2 regions of the Streptomyces sp. NPDC048484 genome follow, and region 1 is predicted to be linked to the other one. Evidence: riboswitches for the same ligand, from Rfam matches in the RefSeq annotation. Region 1 holds a riboswitch; the other holds the start of a gene.
The links. Region 1 has a riboswitch for cobalamin ahead of metE (5-methyltetrahydropteroyltriglutamate--homocysteine S-methyltransferase). Riboswitches for the same ligand answer to the same signal wherever they lie in the genome.
Positions count from the first base shown of each region.

Region 1 (7,242 bases):
TGGCAGCAGAAGGCCGACGCGGACATCCAGAAGATGGTGCTCGGCAAGACGACGCCCAAGGAACTGCTGGCCGGCTGGGACACGTACTGGACCGAGAAGCGGCAGCAGGAGAACTGACCATGCCCACCGCGCCCGAAAAGACGTCAGCGGCGAAGACGGCGAAGACCGCGAAGACGGCTTCGGCCGGGGCCTCCGGGAACGGGGGCGCCCGGCCCGTCCGCAAGGTGCAACCCGGCCGCCGCAAGCCGGAGTTCACCGCCCGGCGCGGCTTCCTCATCGCCCTCTTCATGGCCCCGGCCGCGATCTTCGTGGCGGTGTTCACGTACTACCCGATGATCGCCGGCAGCCAGATGGCCTTCCGCCACTGGAATCTGACGGACCTGACCGATACTTCCTGGGTGGGCCTGAAGAACTTCCACGACGTCTTCGCCGACCCCGCCTGGGGCACCGTGCTCGGCAACACCGGCATCTGGGTGTTCGGCTCGATCGTGCCCCAGTTGGTGATCGGCTTCGCGCTCGCCCTGTGGCTGCGCCGCAAGTTCCGCTTCCGGGGTCTCTACCAGGCGCTGGTCTTCTTCCCCTGGGCCATCTCCGGGTTCCTCATCGGCATCCTGTTCCGCTGGATGTTCAACAGCGAGTTCGGCGTCGTCAACGACCTGCTCCAGAAGGTCGGTCTGATCGACGAGCCGGTGGCCTGGCTGGCCGACCCGAAGACGGCCATGTTCGCCGTCCTGGTCGCCAACGTCTGGTACGGGGTCACCTTCTTCACGATCATGATCCTGGCCGCGCTGCAGTCCATCCCCGAGGAGCTGTACGAGGCCTCGGCGCTCGACGGCGCCGGCAAGGTGCGCACACTGTTCCAGATCACCATTCCGTACATCAGGGTCACGCTCGCGCTGACCGTGCTGCTGCGCATCATCTGGATCTTCAACTTCCCCGACCTGATCTTCGGGATGACCGGCGGCGGACCGAACAACGAGACGCACATCGTGACCACGTGGATGATCAAGATCACTCAGCAGGGCGACTACGGCAGGGCGTCCGCGCTCGGCCTCATCGTCGTCGCCACGCTGCTGGTGTTCGCGACCTTCTTCCTGCTGGCCACCCGCGAGAAGCGAGAGGTGAAGTCGTGATCGGCAAGGAGTCCACGGCGGGCCGGGCCGCGAAGTTCACCTTCCTGGGGCTGTGGCTGGTCTTCACCGTCTTCCCCCTCTACTGGATCACCATCACGTCGCTCAAGGCGCCCGGCGACATCTTCGCCTTCCCGCTCGCCTACTGGCCCGAGCACTTCTCGCTGGAGAACTACCGCGGGCTGTTCGGCAAGGCCGACTTCGGCGTGTACCTCACCAACAGCCTCATCATCGCCACCGTCGCGGGCGCGGTGGCCACCGTCATCTCGATGCTGTCGGCGTACGTGCTGGCCCGGTTCGAGTTCCGCACCAAGTCCGCGCTGCTGATGGCGGCCCTGGTGACCCAGATGATCCCGACGTTCATCGCGCTGGGCCCGCTGTACCTGCTCATGACCGACCTCAAGATGGTCGACAACCGGCTCGGGCTGATCCTCGTCTACATCGCGGTCTGCATCCCGTTCTGCACGGTGATGCTCCGCGGCTTCTTCGAGAACATCCCGGACGCCCTGGAGGAGGCCGCCATGATCGACGGCCTGTCCCGGTTCGGGGCGCTGTTCCGGGTGCTGCTGCCGGTGATGCGGCCCGGGATCGTGGCGGCGTTCATCTTCAACTTCGTCAACTGCTGGAACGAGCTGTTCCTGTCGGTGACGCTGATGAACAGCGACAGCAACAAGACCGTCCCCACGGCCCTGAACGGGTTCATCTCCAGCTTCAACATCGACTGGGGCTCGATGTCAGCGGCGGCGGTCCTCACCATCCTGCCCACGATGGTGCTGTTCGCCTTCGCCAGCCGCCACATCGTCCAGGGCCTCACGGCGGGCGCGGTGAAGGGCTGACGACAGCTGCCGCGCCCCGCCGGGGCGCGGGGAACTGCGCGCTCAGCCACGACCGGCCCGCAGCCACGGACGAACCCGATCACCCCCCCCGGTGGGCATTGACGGGCAGGCGCCACGGCGCCCGCCCGTCAATGCCCACCGCTCAGCTCCCCGCTGAGCTGCCCTGCCCGATCGACTCCCGGGTCTTGGAGGAGTGGGTGTCGGTGATGTCGTCGACCAGCTTCGCTGTCATCAGCGACTCCATCAGGCCGACCAGCGCCATGGCGAGCGCGTAGGGGGCGATGGTGGTCAGGGTGTCCATCGTGAAGGGCACGTCGGGCAGGCCCGGTACCGGCAGGGAGGACGGCAGGTCGCCCTTGTCCCCGACCGTCGGCACCGCGATCCCGGCGGCGACGGTGATGACGGTGAGGATGACGATGGACACCAGCGGGGCCGGGACCACGGTGGTGACCTTCGGGAAGAACACCATGAGGACGAGGCCGCCGACGATCAGCGGGTAGACCGGCCAGGGCACGTCGTGCATCTCGGGGACCTGGGCCATGAAGATCAGGGAAAGTACCTGTCGGGCTCGGGCCCGCCCGGCATCACCCCGGCGTGGCAGGAAGGGTCAGGAAGGCCTGCACGGCCGGCGGACCTCGGTCTTCGCCGGAGGCGTCGTCGGTCCCGGCACGGTCGGCGGCCACGGGAACATTTCTTCCGCGCCACGGAGTGGGAACGACATGGAGCCGACCTGATGATCACATACTCTACCTTGACGTCACGGTAGCGATCGACGTCGGCCACCCATGGGCCGGGCGGCGGACGCAGACGAGGAAGGGCGCCCGAATGAGCAGCGAGCACATGCAGATCGGCGAGGTCGGCGCGCGGACGGAGCTGGCGCTGCGCACCATCCGGCACTACGAGACGCACGGCCTGGTCACCCCCTCCGCCCGCTCCCAGGGCGGCTTCCGCCTCTACACCAGAGCCGATGTCGCCCGTCTGAAAGCTCTCCGCCGCATGCAGCCGCTGGACTTCACCCTGGACCAGATGCGCGATCTGCTGGACCTCACCGACCGCCTCGACTCCGACGACCATCTGACGGCGGGTGAACGAAAGATGCTGCTGAGGCGCGTCCGCGAATACGAGCAGGAAGCTGTCTGGCAGGTCGAAAAGCTCCGCACCCGGCTGGCGGAGGCCGAGGAGTTCGCACAGACGCTGCGCAAGCGCCGGGAACGGGAACGCGAGCGGGACCAGGGTCAGGCCGTCACGGCTTGAGCAGGGGCGACTCCGGTCTCGTGGGGCCGGACCTTTCTCGCGCCGAGTTGGGCATCCGATGAGGGGCAGCGGGCCGGGAGGGAGGGCCTGAGCCCACTCTCCCGGCCCGTCGTGCGGATCCCGCCCTCCGGATGCCGTCGTACGGGCGCCGTGCCACGGATCAGGACGCGGACAGCTCCGTACGGACCGTACGGGCCGCGGCGACCAGGTTCTCCAGGGACGCGCGGGTCTCGGGCCAGGCACGGGTCTTCAGGCCGCAGTCGGGATTGACCCAGAGGCGTTCGGCGGGGATGGCCTCAAGCCCCTTGCGCAGCAGGGCCGCTGCCTCGTCCGTGCTCGGCACACGGGGGGAGTGGATGTCGTACACACCGGGCCCGGCCTCGCGCGGATAGCCGTGCTCGGCCAGCTCCCGCGCGACCTGCATGTGGGAGCGCGCCGCCTCCAGGCTGATGACGTCGGCGTCGAGGTCGTCGATCGCCTGGACGATGTCCCCGAACTCGGCGTAACACATGTGGGTGTGGATCTGTGTGTCCGGGCGTACGCCGCCGGTGCTGAGCCGGAACGCCTCGGTGGCCCACGCCAGATACTCCGGATGGTCGACGGCTCGCAGGGGCAGTGTTTCGCGCAGGGCGGGTTCGTCGACCTGGATGACGGAAGTCCCGGCCGCCGCAAGGTCGTTCACCTCGTCGCGCAGGGCGAGGGCGACCTGGCGGGCGGTCTCACCGAGGGGCTGGTCGTTGCGGACGAAGGACCAGGCGAGCATGGTGACGGGGCCGGTGAGCATGCCCTTGACCGGTTTGGTGGTGAGCGACTGGGCGTACGTCGTCCAGCGCACCGTCATGGGCTCAGGGCGGGAGATGTCGCCGGCCAGGATCGGCGGGCGGACGTAGCGGGTGCCGTAGGACTGGACCCAGCCGTGCTGGGTGGCGAGGTAACCGGTGAGCTGCTCGGCGAAGTACTGGACCATGTCGTTGCGTTCGGGCTCGCCGTGCACGAGCACGTCGAGGCCGGTCTTCTCCTGGAAGGAGATCACCTCGCCGATCTCGGCCCTGATGCGCTCCTCGTACCCGGCACGGTCGATCCGCCCCGCGCGCAGGTCGGCCCGTGCGGTGCGCAGTTCCGTGGTCTGGGGGAAGGAGCCGATGGTGGTGGTCGGCAGCAGCGGCAGCCCGAGATGGGCGCGCTGCGCGGTGGCGCGTTCCGGGTACGGCAGGGAGCGGCGGACGTCGGCGTCTGTGACGGCGGCGGCGCGGGCTCGTACGGCGGGATCGCGGGTGATCGCCGAGTCGGCGCGGGAGGCCAGGTCGGCCCGGTTGGCGGCGAGTTCGGCTGCGATCGTGTCGGTGCCGCACGCGAGTCCCCTGGCGAGGGTGACGATCTCGGCGGTCTTCTGGCGGGCGAAGGCGAGCCAACGCAGGATCTGCGGCGCGGTGTCGCGCTCGGCGGTGGCGTCGAGAGGGACGTGGAGGAGGGAGCAGGAGGCGGCCACGTCGACCCGGTCGGCCAGCCCGAGCAGGGTGCCGAGGGTGGTGAGGGACCTCTCCAGGTCGTTGACCCAGATGTTGCGGCCGTTGACGACGCCGGCGATCAGGCGTTTGCCGGGCAGGCCGCCCACGGCGGCGAGCGCGTCCAGGTTGGCGGCCGCCGTCTCGGTGAAGTCCAGGGCGAGACCCTCGACCGGGGCCTTGGCCAGCACCGGCAGGGCGGCACCGAGCCGGCCGAAGTAGGAGGCGACCAGGAGCTTCGGGCGGTCGGCCGGGGCGCCGAGGTCGCGGTAGGCGCGGGTCGCGGCGTTCAGCTCGGCGGGTGTGCGGTCCTGCACCAGAGCCGGTTCGTCGAGCTGCACCCACTCGGCGCCTGCGGCGCGCAGATCGGCGAGGATCTCGGCGTACACGGGCAGCAGCCGGTCGAGGAGGGTGAGCGGGTCGAAGTCGGCGGCAACACCCGGCGCCGGCTTGGAGAGCAGCAGATAGGTGACGGGTCCGACGAGGACGGGGCGGGAGTTGAGGCCGAGGGTGATGGCTTCGCGGAGCTCGGCGACCTGCTTGGCGGAGTCCGCCGCGAAGACGGTGTCCGGGCCCAACTCGGGTACCAGGTAGTGGTAGTTGGTGTCGAACCACTTGGTCATTTCCAGCGGCGCCACGTCCTGGGTGCCGCGTGCCATGGCGAAGTAGCCGTCCAGTGCGTCGGCCTCGACGGCGGCGCGGTGGCGTTCGGGGATCGCACCGACCATGACGCTGGCGTCGAGGACATGGTCGTAGTAGGAGAAGTCACCGGTGGGGACCTCGTGGACGCCGGCCGCGGCCAGCTGCTGCCAGTTCGCCCGGCGCAGTTCGGCGGCGGTGGTCCGGAGGGCGTCGGCGCCGACGCGGCCCTTCCAGTAGCCCTCGATCGCCTTCTTCAGTTCCCGGTTCGGGCCTTGGCGGGGGTAGCCGTACACGGTGGCCCGTGCTGCCGCGGCTGCGGACTTCGCTGTCACGGAAATCTCCTTCGCGAGATATCTCCCTGGGATCCCGGGACGGGACGCGAGCGCGAAGGGGTGACGAACCGGCCGGAAACCAAACCGCCTGGCACAGCACGGTCGTCCGCCCGATCTGTACGTCGACCCGCCCACGAGGTCACCGGGATGTCCGCGCACGAGGGGTCGCACGCGGGCAGCGGGCAGGTCTTCGGACTTGCGAGCACGTCCTCCCTACGGAGGACACCTACTGGCCGTCGCTTCCCAGACCCTGTTCGTCGGGTCCAGTGCGTGTGACGGCGGTCGTTCCCGCTCACCGCTGCGGGGCAGTCCCGGATTCCCACCGGGTTCCCTCTTACGACGCGTCCCGCCTGGCGGACGGGGGCGAACCAGCTGCGTCGGCCAGCCTAGGGGGCGGAACCCCTCCGGGGGAAACCCTGCTCGTATGGCGGATGGTGCGGGTCGGGGGAGCAGGGGTGGGGGCAGCGGTCCAGCGGCATCGGAGCGAGGTGATGCGGGCCTCCACGGGGGTATCACACTACCTCCACCGGAACTCACGTCTGTTGGGTGCCAACAGTGCGCGCACAAGCCAGACTTGACGGGGTGTCATGGTCTGCCGGTGATACGATTTCGGGCACATGCCAAGTGGGTTTTCTCCTCGATGATGCCTGCAGCCAAGGGTCCTCCGGGTGGTGATTGCTGCCCGCAGCCGAGGGCGCGCATGGATAGATCCCGGGGGCTGAACTCCAGTCGCTCTAAAGAGAGTCACATGACGAATTTTTGGCAGGATCCGACAGTCTGGGCGCTCGCTGCCGGCGTCCCTGTCGCGACCACGGTCGTCGTTCAGCGAAGGACGATCAGAGCGTTACGCCGTCAGAAACAGAGCCTCGAAGGTTCTATGGGCGAGCAGCGGGGCCGCAACGCTAACCTTGAATCCAGCCTCGAGGGCCTGCGGCGTGGCTACGACGACGTGGTCCGGCAGGCCAAGGAAGAGGCTGAGACCGCCACCAATACCGTACTGAAGTCCGCAATGCAGACGCTCCAGGGCCTCGCGGCGGAGCAGCAGCGGGTCATCTCCGAGCTGCAGAAAAAGCACGGCGATTCGGCCATCCTGCAGGATCTGCTGGACGTCGACCACATGAACGCCCAGTTCAACAGGCGCGCACAGTCCATTGCCGTACTGTGCGGAGGATGGCTTGGCAGGCAGCGGGAGGCGGCATCCGTCTATGACGTGATCCGCGGAGCCATGAGCCGGATCCGGCACTACCAACGCGTCGACGTCCTCTCGCAGGTGGACTCCGCAGTGACCAGTCGCACAGTCGAGCCGATCGCCCTGGCGGTGGCTGAACTGCTCGACAACGCCACCAAATACTCAGCACCCACATCCATGGTCGAGATCAACGTGCGGAGCGTGCCCGCGGGCGTCTGCATTGTGATCGATGACGCAGGTGTCGGGATGAGTGAGGAAGAGAAGACGAACGCCTCGGTCCTCTTGTCCGGTGAGTCCGCGGTGAGCGTCTCCGAGCTCGGCAACCCTCCCAAGTTCGGCTTCGCGGTCATCGGT
Region 1 is NZ_JBEZJY010000022.1:26,835-34,076, forward strand. Features, by position in the region: gene AB0D14_RS22590 (sugar ABC transporter substrate-binding protein) at 1-117, shown strand, start outside; gene AB0D14_RS22595 (sugar ABC transporter permease) at 120-1,133, shown strand; gene AB0D14_RS22600 (carbohydrate ABC transporter permease) at 1,130-1,966, shown strand; partial or broken gene AB0D14_RS22605 (SulP family inorganic anion transporter) at 2,127-2,516, opposite strand; gene AB0D14_RS22610 (MerR family transcriptional regulator) at 2,792-3,220, shown strand; gene metE (5-methyltetrahydropteroyltriglutamate--homocysteine S-methyltransferase) at 3,381-5,699, opposite strand; cobalamin riboswitch at 5,884-6,036, opposite strand; gene AB0D14_RS22620 (ATP-binding protein) at 6,448-7,242, shown strand, end outside.

Region 2 (7,242 bases), on a different contig from region 1:
CGGACAGCTGGAGGAAGGAGAGGACCTGCGGCATCGCCGAGACGACCTCGGCGACGGCGGAGGGCTCGCGCCCGGCGGGGCCGGGGTGGGCGATCGACCAGGCGTCGAAGAAGGCGACCCAGCCGCGCAGTACGGCACTGTCGTCACGGTTCCAGGCACGCAGCCGCCAGCCGGGGCGCGCGATGTCGCCGTGCACCTCGATGAGCCCCGCGAGCCGTGCGACGTCCCAGTCCGCCCGCACTTGGTCCGAGGTCAGGGCCAGGTCCGTGGCGGCTCGTCGAGCGGTCGCGTCGGTGAGGGTGCCCTTGCCCCTCGAACTGCCGTCGGGTGTGCCGTCGGAAGCCGTGGCGCCACGGTCCCGGCCGGGGCTCAGGGTGGCGTCGGCCCAGCGGGCGACCCGGGCCGCACCGGCGAGTACGGCGCGTGCCAAGCGGGCGAGTTCCGCCGGTGCCGGTGTGCCCTCGGGTGGGCGGGGTGCGGGTCGACGGGCGGGCCTCTGGTTCATCGCTCGGGGGGCGGCGGCCAGGGTTCGCGGGCGGACGAGTCGGAGCCTGGAGTCGCGCGGGATACGGGACGTCACGGGGGCAGTCTTCCGGTTGACGGTCCGAAAACCCAAACGGAATGCCGCCCGGGGCCGCTGAGGCGCCCGGCACACCGGTTCCCGGCAAGCCCCTGAGGGGTGCGCGCCCACTGGTACACGGTTAAACGGAAGCTCCGGGACCGGACCCGGAGCGGCTGCGTCGGCGGGGTTGCATCAGGGGTTACATCAGCGGATTACATCAGCGGGGTGAGGAAGCGGCGCAGGACCTCTTCGTAGGCGGTCGGGTCGGCGTTCCACATGGCGCCGTGCGGTGCGCCGTGGACCGTGTGCAGGGTGACGAGGTCGGGGCGGCGGGCCGCGAGGCGGCGTGCGGGTCCCCAGGGAGCGACGGTGTCGTCGGGGCCGTGCAGGACGAGGGTCGGCACCGTGAGCCGTGCCGGGCCGGCGGCGCCCTCGGCGCGGTGGCCGCCCAGGCCCGCTCGGCCCTGGGCGGCGCGGACGGCCAGTGGCAGCAGGGCGCCGGGTGTGCGGCGGGCCGTGGCGAGGGCGCGCAGGGTGGTCTCCCAGCTGAGGACCGGCGAGTCCAGGACGAGCCCGGAGATCCGGTCGCGCAGCGCGGAGTGCTGGGCGGCCCGCAGCGCCATGGTGGCGCCGGTGGACCAGCCGTACAGGACGACGCGTTCGGCGCCGTACCGCACCGCGAAGCGGATGGCCGCGTCCAGGTCGCGCCACTCGGTCTCGCCGAGGTGGTTCAGTCCGTCCGGGGAGCGGGGTGCGCCGAGGTCTCCGCGGTAGGCGAGGCCGAGGACGGGAAACTGATGGCGGTGCAGGAACTCCATGACGTTCATGGGGTGTTCGCGGGTCGTGCCGAGGCCGTGCACGGTGATCACCCAGGTGTCGCGGGCGGCGGGCACGAACCAGGCGGGCAAGGCGCCCAGTTCGCCGGGGACCTCCACGTCGGCGTGGTCGAGGCCCAGGGCCGCGCCCGGGTCTCCGACGTGCACGCCGGGCGTGAACCACACCTTGTCGCCGGGTTCCAGGGTGCCGTGGGTGACGCGCTCCAGGCGGCGCACCACCGTGTCGGCGCTGTGCGGGGCGGCGGTCAGGAGCGGGCCGACCACGGCGTGACTGCCGTCGCCGCTCAGGCCGTACACACCCGGGCGCTGGGAGGCGAGAGCCCGGGTCAGGACGATCCGGCCCGCGGCCGTGGCGTGCACGGTGAGGCGGGGTTCGGTGGGCAGCGGCCGGCCCGGCGACGTCTTCAGGGCGGCGTCGCCGGCGAAGCGGCCGGCTGCGATGCCGGCCGCGCCGGCTACGGCCACGGTGAGGGCGGTGGTGAGGGCTGCGGTCGTCGGCTTCACGGTGCGCACGGGTCCAGTCTCCTGACGGAGCCCGCCGTCGGCCAGTGGAAGGGCGGCAGGGGTGCGCCACCCCACTCAGAATTCCCCCGGCCGGGGACCGGGTGCTACGGCTGGCCGTAGCCCTTCAGCCGCTGCCCCGCCTCCGCCACCTGGTCCCCGGTAAGGAGGGTGGGCGTGCGGCCCGGGACGGACGACGCGGTGAGCCACACGCGGCACATCCATTCGAGCTGGGCCGTTCGGTCGTAGGCCAGGGCGAGGGTGGCGCCGTGGGTGAGGGTGCCGTGGTTCTGGAGGAGGCAGGCGGTGCGGTCACGCAGGGCCCGGAGCATGTTCTCGGCCAACTTCTCCGTGCCATAGGTGGCGTAGGGGGCGACGCGGACGGGCCCGCCGAGAGCGGCCGTCATGTAGTGGACGAGGGGCAGCTCGGTGACGAGCGTCGAGACGGCCGTGGCGTGCACGGCGTGGGTGTGGACGACGGCGCGCGCGCCCGTGGAGCGGTAGACGGCGAGATGCATGGGCAGTTCGCTCGTCGGAACGAGTGAACCGAGCACGCGCCGGCCGTCGAGGGAGACCCCGCAGAGATCCTCGGGCGTCAACCGGTCGTACGGGACCCCGGTCGGCGTGACCAGGACGATGTCGCCCACGCGCACGGACACGTTGCCCGACGTGCCGACGACCAGACCGTCGGTCACCGTCCGGCGGGCTGTCGCCACGAGGTCGTCCCACGCCCGCTCCAGCGCCTCCCCCGCCCGGGGCGCGCCCGTCTCCCCCGCGTCCCGTCCGTCTCCCGCGCCCCGTCCGTCTCCCGTGTCCCGCCGCTGCTCAGCCATGCGGCGATCCTGCCAGTCGGCCGCAACCGCTCCGTTCGGGCGAAGGCACTGCAGGGCGGAATTGCTCCAGGGGTAGCGGATCCTTCCGTTCCGCCTCTGTTCGAGGGCCCTCACCGCCACTTCGACACAAGCGGAGTGGCAGCACCCCTATGGAGTCACTCCACCGCCCGGCCCAGTTCATCTTCCGTTCATCCAGGTTGCTTACGTTCGCCGTGCCACTGTCGTCCAACAGAAGCCTGGGTAAATGGAACACATCACGCTCCTCCTCGGAATCGTGATCGTTACCGCTCTCGTGTTCGATTTCACGAACGGTTTCCACGACACTGCCAACGCGATGGCGACGACCATCTCGACCGGCGCTCTGAAGCCCAAGACGGCGGTGGCCATGTCCGCCGTGCTGAACCTCGTCGGTGCGTTCCTCTCCGTGGAGGTCGCCAAGACCATCTCCGGCGGCATCGTCAACGAAGAGGGCCTCCGCACCGAGGTGATCTTCGCGGCGCTCGTCGGCGCCATTCTGTGGAATCTCCTGACCTGGCTCCTGGGTCTGCCCTCCAGCTCGTCCCACGCCCTCTTCGGCGGCCTGATCGGCGCCGCGGTGATGTCGGCGGGCTGGTCGTCGGTGAACGGGGCGACCGTGATCACCAAGGTCCTGATCCCCGCGGTCGCCGCGCCCCTGGTGGCCGGACTCGCCGCGATGCTCGCCACCCGGCTGACGTACAGGATCAGCAACCGGGCCGGCGAGAAGGCGACTTCCAAGGGCTACCGCGCCGGTCAGATCACCTCCGCGGGGCTGGTCTCACTGGCCCACGGCACGAACGACGCGCAGAAGACCATGGGCATCATCACCCTCGCCCTGGTCACCGGCGGTGTGCTCTCGCCCGGGTCGAATCCTCCCCTGTGGGTCATCGTCTCGGCCGGAATCGCCATCGCGCTCGGCACCTACCTGGGCGGCTGGCGCATCATCCGCACCATGGGCAAGGGCCTCACCGATCTCGCGCCGCCGCAGGGCTTCGCCGCCCAGACCAGTGCCGCGACCGTCATCCTGGCCTCCTCGCACCTCGGCTTCTCCCTCTCCACCACCCAGTCCTGCTCCGGCGCCGTGATGGGCTCGGGCCTGGGCCGCAAGGGTGGTGTCGTCCGCTGGTCGACCGCGACCCGCATGTTCATCGCCTGGGGCCTCACCCTCCCGGCCGCCGGCCTGGTCGGCGCGGGCGCCGAGTTCCTCACCAAGCAGGGCACCTGGGGCATCGTCCTCACCGGCGCGCTGCTGATCGCGGGCTCCGGGGTCATCTGGACCCTGTCCCGCCGCCAGCCCGTCACCGTCGACAACGTCAACGACGAGCCCGCCGGCGTCGTGACCACCGCGATCGCCGCGGTCACCCCGCCTCCCACGGGCACGGGCACGGTCACCACGATCGACGAACTGAAGACCACCATCCCGGGCCCGGACGCCGAGCCCGCCCGTCCGGCCACGGTGTAAGGAACCAACCTCATGAAGATCGACTGGGCAGCCCTCGGCTCCGTGTTCGGAGTCAGCCTCATCGCCACCGTCGCCCTCGTGGGCCTCTTCACCCTCGGCATCGTCGGCCTCTCCAAGCGCGAGTCGGCCGCCTCCCAGGGCGACTCGGCGACCCTCGCGGTCACCGGCGCCTACGCCTGCTTCGCGGCCTGCGCGGCGGCCGTGGCGTACGGGATCTATCTGATCGTCGCCTGACCGGTACGGCCGTCGAGCCGGCCGTACACCCGAGCATCACCGTCCGCCCTGTCGGGGCCGCCTCACCCGCGGTCCCGGCAGGGCGGACGCATGTCCGCGCCCGACGGGACGTCGAACGAGTCCGGCAGGCGCAATTCCTCCTCTTCGTACCGCACGTCACACACGGTGATCGCAAGCCTGTCGTCCAGAGTCCCTCTCCGGCGGGGGAATCCACGCGGGCGACAACCAGCCCGCAAAGAGAGCCTGCTGGTGGATGTGGGCCTCAGCACACTCTCCCTTCGCAGGTCAACAGCAAGTTGACTGGTGTTCTCGGGCCGTGGTGGACTGCCGGGGCCATGTACGACGGCAGAAGAGGAAGCCGGTGCGAATCCGGCGCGGTCCCGCCACTGTTACCGGGGAATCCATCCCCCGGGAGCCAGGAACTCTCGTCGTCGGTCTCGTCGAACCAGGGCGTGGACACCCTGAGTGAGGACAAATCGCCATGCGCGGCCGCCTGTTGTGGACCAGTGTGCCCAGCACGAGGGTTACGAGAGTCAAGAGGGTTACGAGGGTCACGCCCTACGTAGCGGCGGGCTGAACCGGTGCGTGCCGATCGCGACTTCGCGTACGGCGCCGCCGCCGGCCTCCTCGGTGACCTGCTGCTCGGCGATCCCCGCCGGGGGCATCCGGTCGCCGCGTTCGGCCGTGCCGCCGGAGCCGTGGAGCGGGTCCTGTGGCGGGACCACCGGGGATGGGGCGCGCTGCACACCGCCGTGTGCGCGGGCGGCGCCGTCGCCCTCGGCCTGGCCGCCGACCGCTGCGTCCGCACCTCTCGTGCCGCGTCCGTCGCACTGACCGCCGCCGCCACGTGGGCCGTCGTCGGGGGGACCTCCCTCGGGCGGGAGGCCCGGGCCGTCGGCGGGGCACTGGCCGCCGGGGACATCGAGGCGGCCCGCGAGCGGCTGCCGCATCTGTGCGGGCGGGACCCGCAGGCACTGGACGCCGACGGGATCGCCCGGGCCGTCGTCGAGTCGGTCGCCGAGAACACCTCCGACGCCGTGGTGGGCGCCCTGGTGTGGGGCGCGGTCGCGGGCGTACCCGGTCTGGTGGGGTTCCGGGCCGTCAACACGCTGGACGCCATGGTCGGACACAGGTCGGCCCGCCACCGGCGGTACGGCTGGGCCTCGGCGCGGCTCGACGACCTCGCGGGATGGCCCGGGGCCAGGCTGACGGCAGCCCTCGCGGCCGTCGCCGGCGGTGATCCACGGGGAGCGGTCCGCGCCTGGCGTACGGACGCCGCCAAGCATCCGAGCCCCAACGCCGGACCCGTCGAGGCCTCGTTCGCGGGGGCGCTCGGTGTGCGGCTCGGCGGCACGCTCTCGTACGCGGGACGGGTCGAGCACCGGCCGGTCCTCAACGGTCCGGGGCGGGCCGTGCGGGTCGGGGACATCGAACGGTCCGTCCGGCTCTCCGGCCGCGTGAGCCTGCTCGCGCTGGGCGCCGGTGTCGCCGGGCGGCTGCTCGTCACATCGCTCACCAGGAAAGGGCGTACGTCATGAGCGGGAGACTGGGCGGAGGACGCGGAGGACAGGGCACGGGCCCGGGCGGGGGGCTCGGTGGCGGACTGCTCGTCGCCGGTACCACCTCCGACGCGGGCAAGAGCGTGGTGACCGCCGGGATCTGCCGGTGGCTGGCGCGCCGCGGCGTCAAGGTCGCGCCGTTCAAGGCGCAGAACATGTCGCTGAACTCGTTCGTGACGCGGGAGGGCGCCGAGATCGGGCGCGCGCAGGCCATGCAGGCGCAGGCAGCCCGCGTGGAGCCCACCGCGCTCATGAACCCCGTACTGCTCAAACCGGGCAGCGACCGCAGCAGCCAGGTCGTCCTCATGGGCAAGCCCGTGGGCGAGATGAGTGCGCGCGGCTACCACGGCGGCCGCCAGGAGGCGTTGCTCGGGACCGTGCTGGACTGTCTGGCCGAGTTGCGGGGCACGTATGACGCGGTGATCTGTGAGGGGGCGGGCAGTCCCGCCGAGATCAACCTGCGGCGGACGGACATCGTGAACATGGGGATCGCACGGGGCGCGCGGCTGCCCGTGCTCGTGGTGGGCGACATCGACCGCGGCGGCGTCTTCGCCTCCTTCTTCGGGACGGTGGCCCTGCTGTCGCGCGAGGACCAGGAGCTCGTCGCCGGTTTCCTCGTCAACAAGTTCCGCGGGGACGTCTCCCTGCTCGAACCCGGCATCGACATGCTGCACGGGCTCACCGGGCGGCGCACCTACGGCATCCTGCCCTTCCGGCACGGGCTCGGCATCGACGAGGAGGACGGACTGAGGGTCTCTCTACGGGGCTCGGTGCGGGAGTCCGAGGTGACCGCCCCCGTCGGCGAGGACATCCTGCGGGTTGCCGTCTGCGCGATCCCCCTGATGTCCAACTTCACGGACCTCGACGCCCTCGCCGCCGAACCGGGCGTCGTCGTGCGGTTCGTGGACCGGGCCGAGGAGCTGACCGACGCCGACCTGGTCGTCGTACCCGGCACCCGGGGCACGGTCCGGGCCCTGGAGTGGCTGCGGCAGCGCGGCCTCGCCGACGCCCTGGTGCGCAGGGCCGCCGAGGGGCGCCCCGTGCTGGGTATCTGCGGCGGCTTCCAGCTCCTCGGCGAACACATCGAGGACGAGGTCGAGTCGAGGGCCGGCGCCGTCGACGGGCTCGGACTCCTCCCCGTACGTGTGCGGTTCGCGCGGGAGAAGACCCTCACCCGGCCCGTCGGCGAGGCTCTCGGCGAACCTCTGGAGGGATACGAGATCCATCACGGGGTCGC
Region 2 is NZ_JBEZJY010000038.1:58,485-65,726, forward strand. Features, by position in the region: gene AB0D14_RS32300 (hypothetical protein) at 1-580, opposite strand, end outside; gene AB0D14_RS32305 (alpha/beta fold hydrolase) at 775-1,911, opposite strand; gene AB0D14_RS32310 (class II aldolase/adducin family protein) at 2,007-2,732, opposite strand; gene AB0D14_RS32315 (inorganic phosphate transporter) at 2,977-4,212, shown strand; gene AB0D14_RS32320 (hypothetical protein) at 4,225-4,446, shown strand; cobalamin riboswitch at 4,758-4,891, shown strand; gene AB0D14_RS32325 (cobalamin biosynthesis protein) at 5,028-5,984, shown strand; gene AB0D14_RS32330 (cobyric acid synthase) at 5,981-7,242, shown strand, end outside.
Region 2: another riboswitch for cobalamin. It lies ahead of AB0D14_RS32325 (cobalamin biosynthesis protein); the one in region 1 lies ahead of metE (5-methyltetrahydropteroyltriglutamate--homocysteine S-methyltransferase).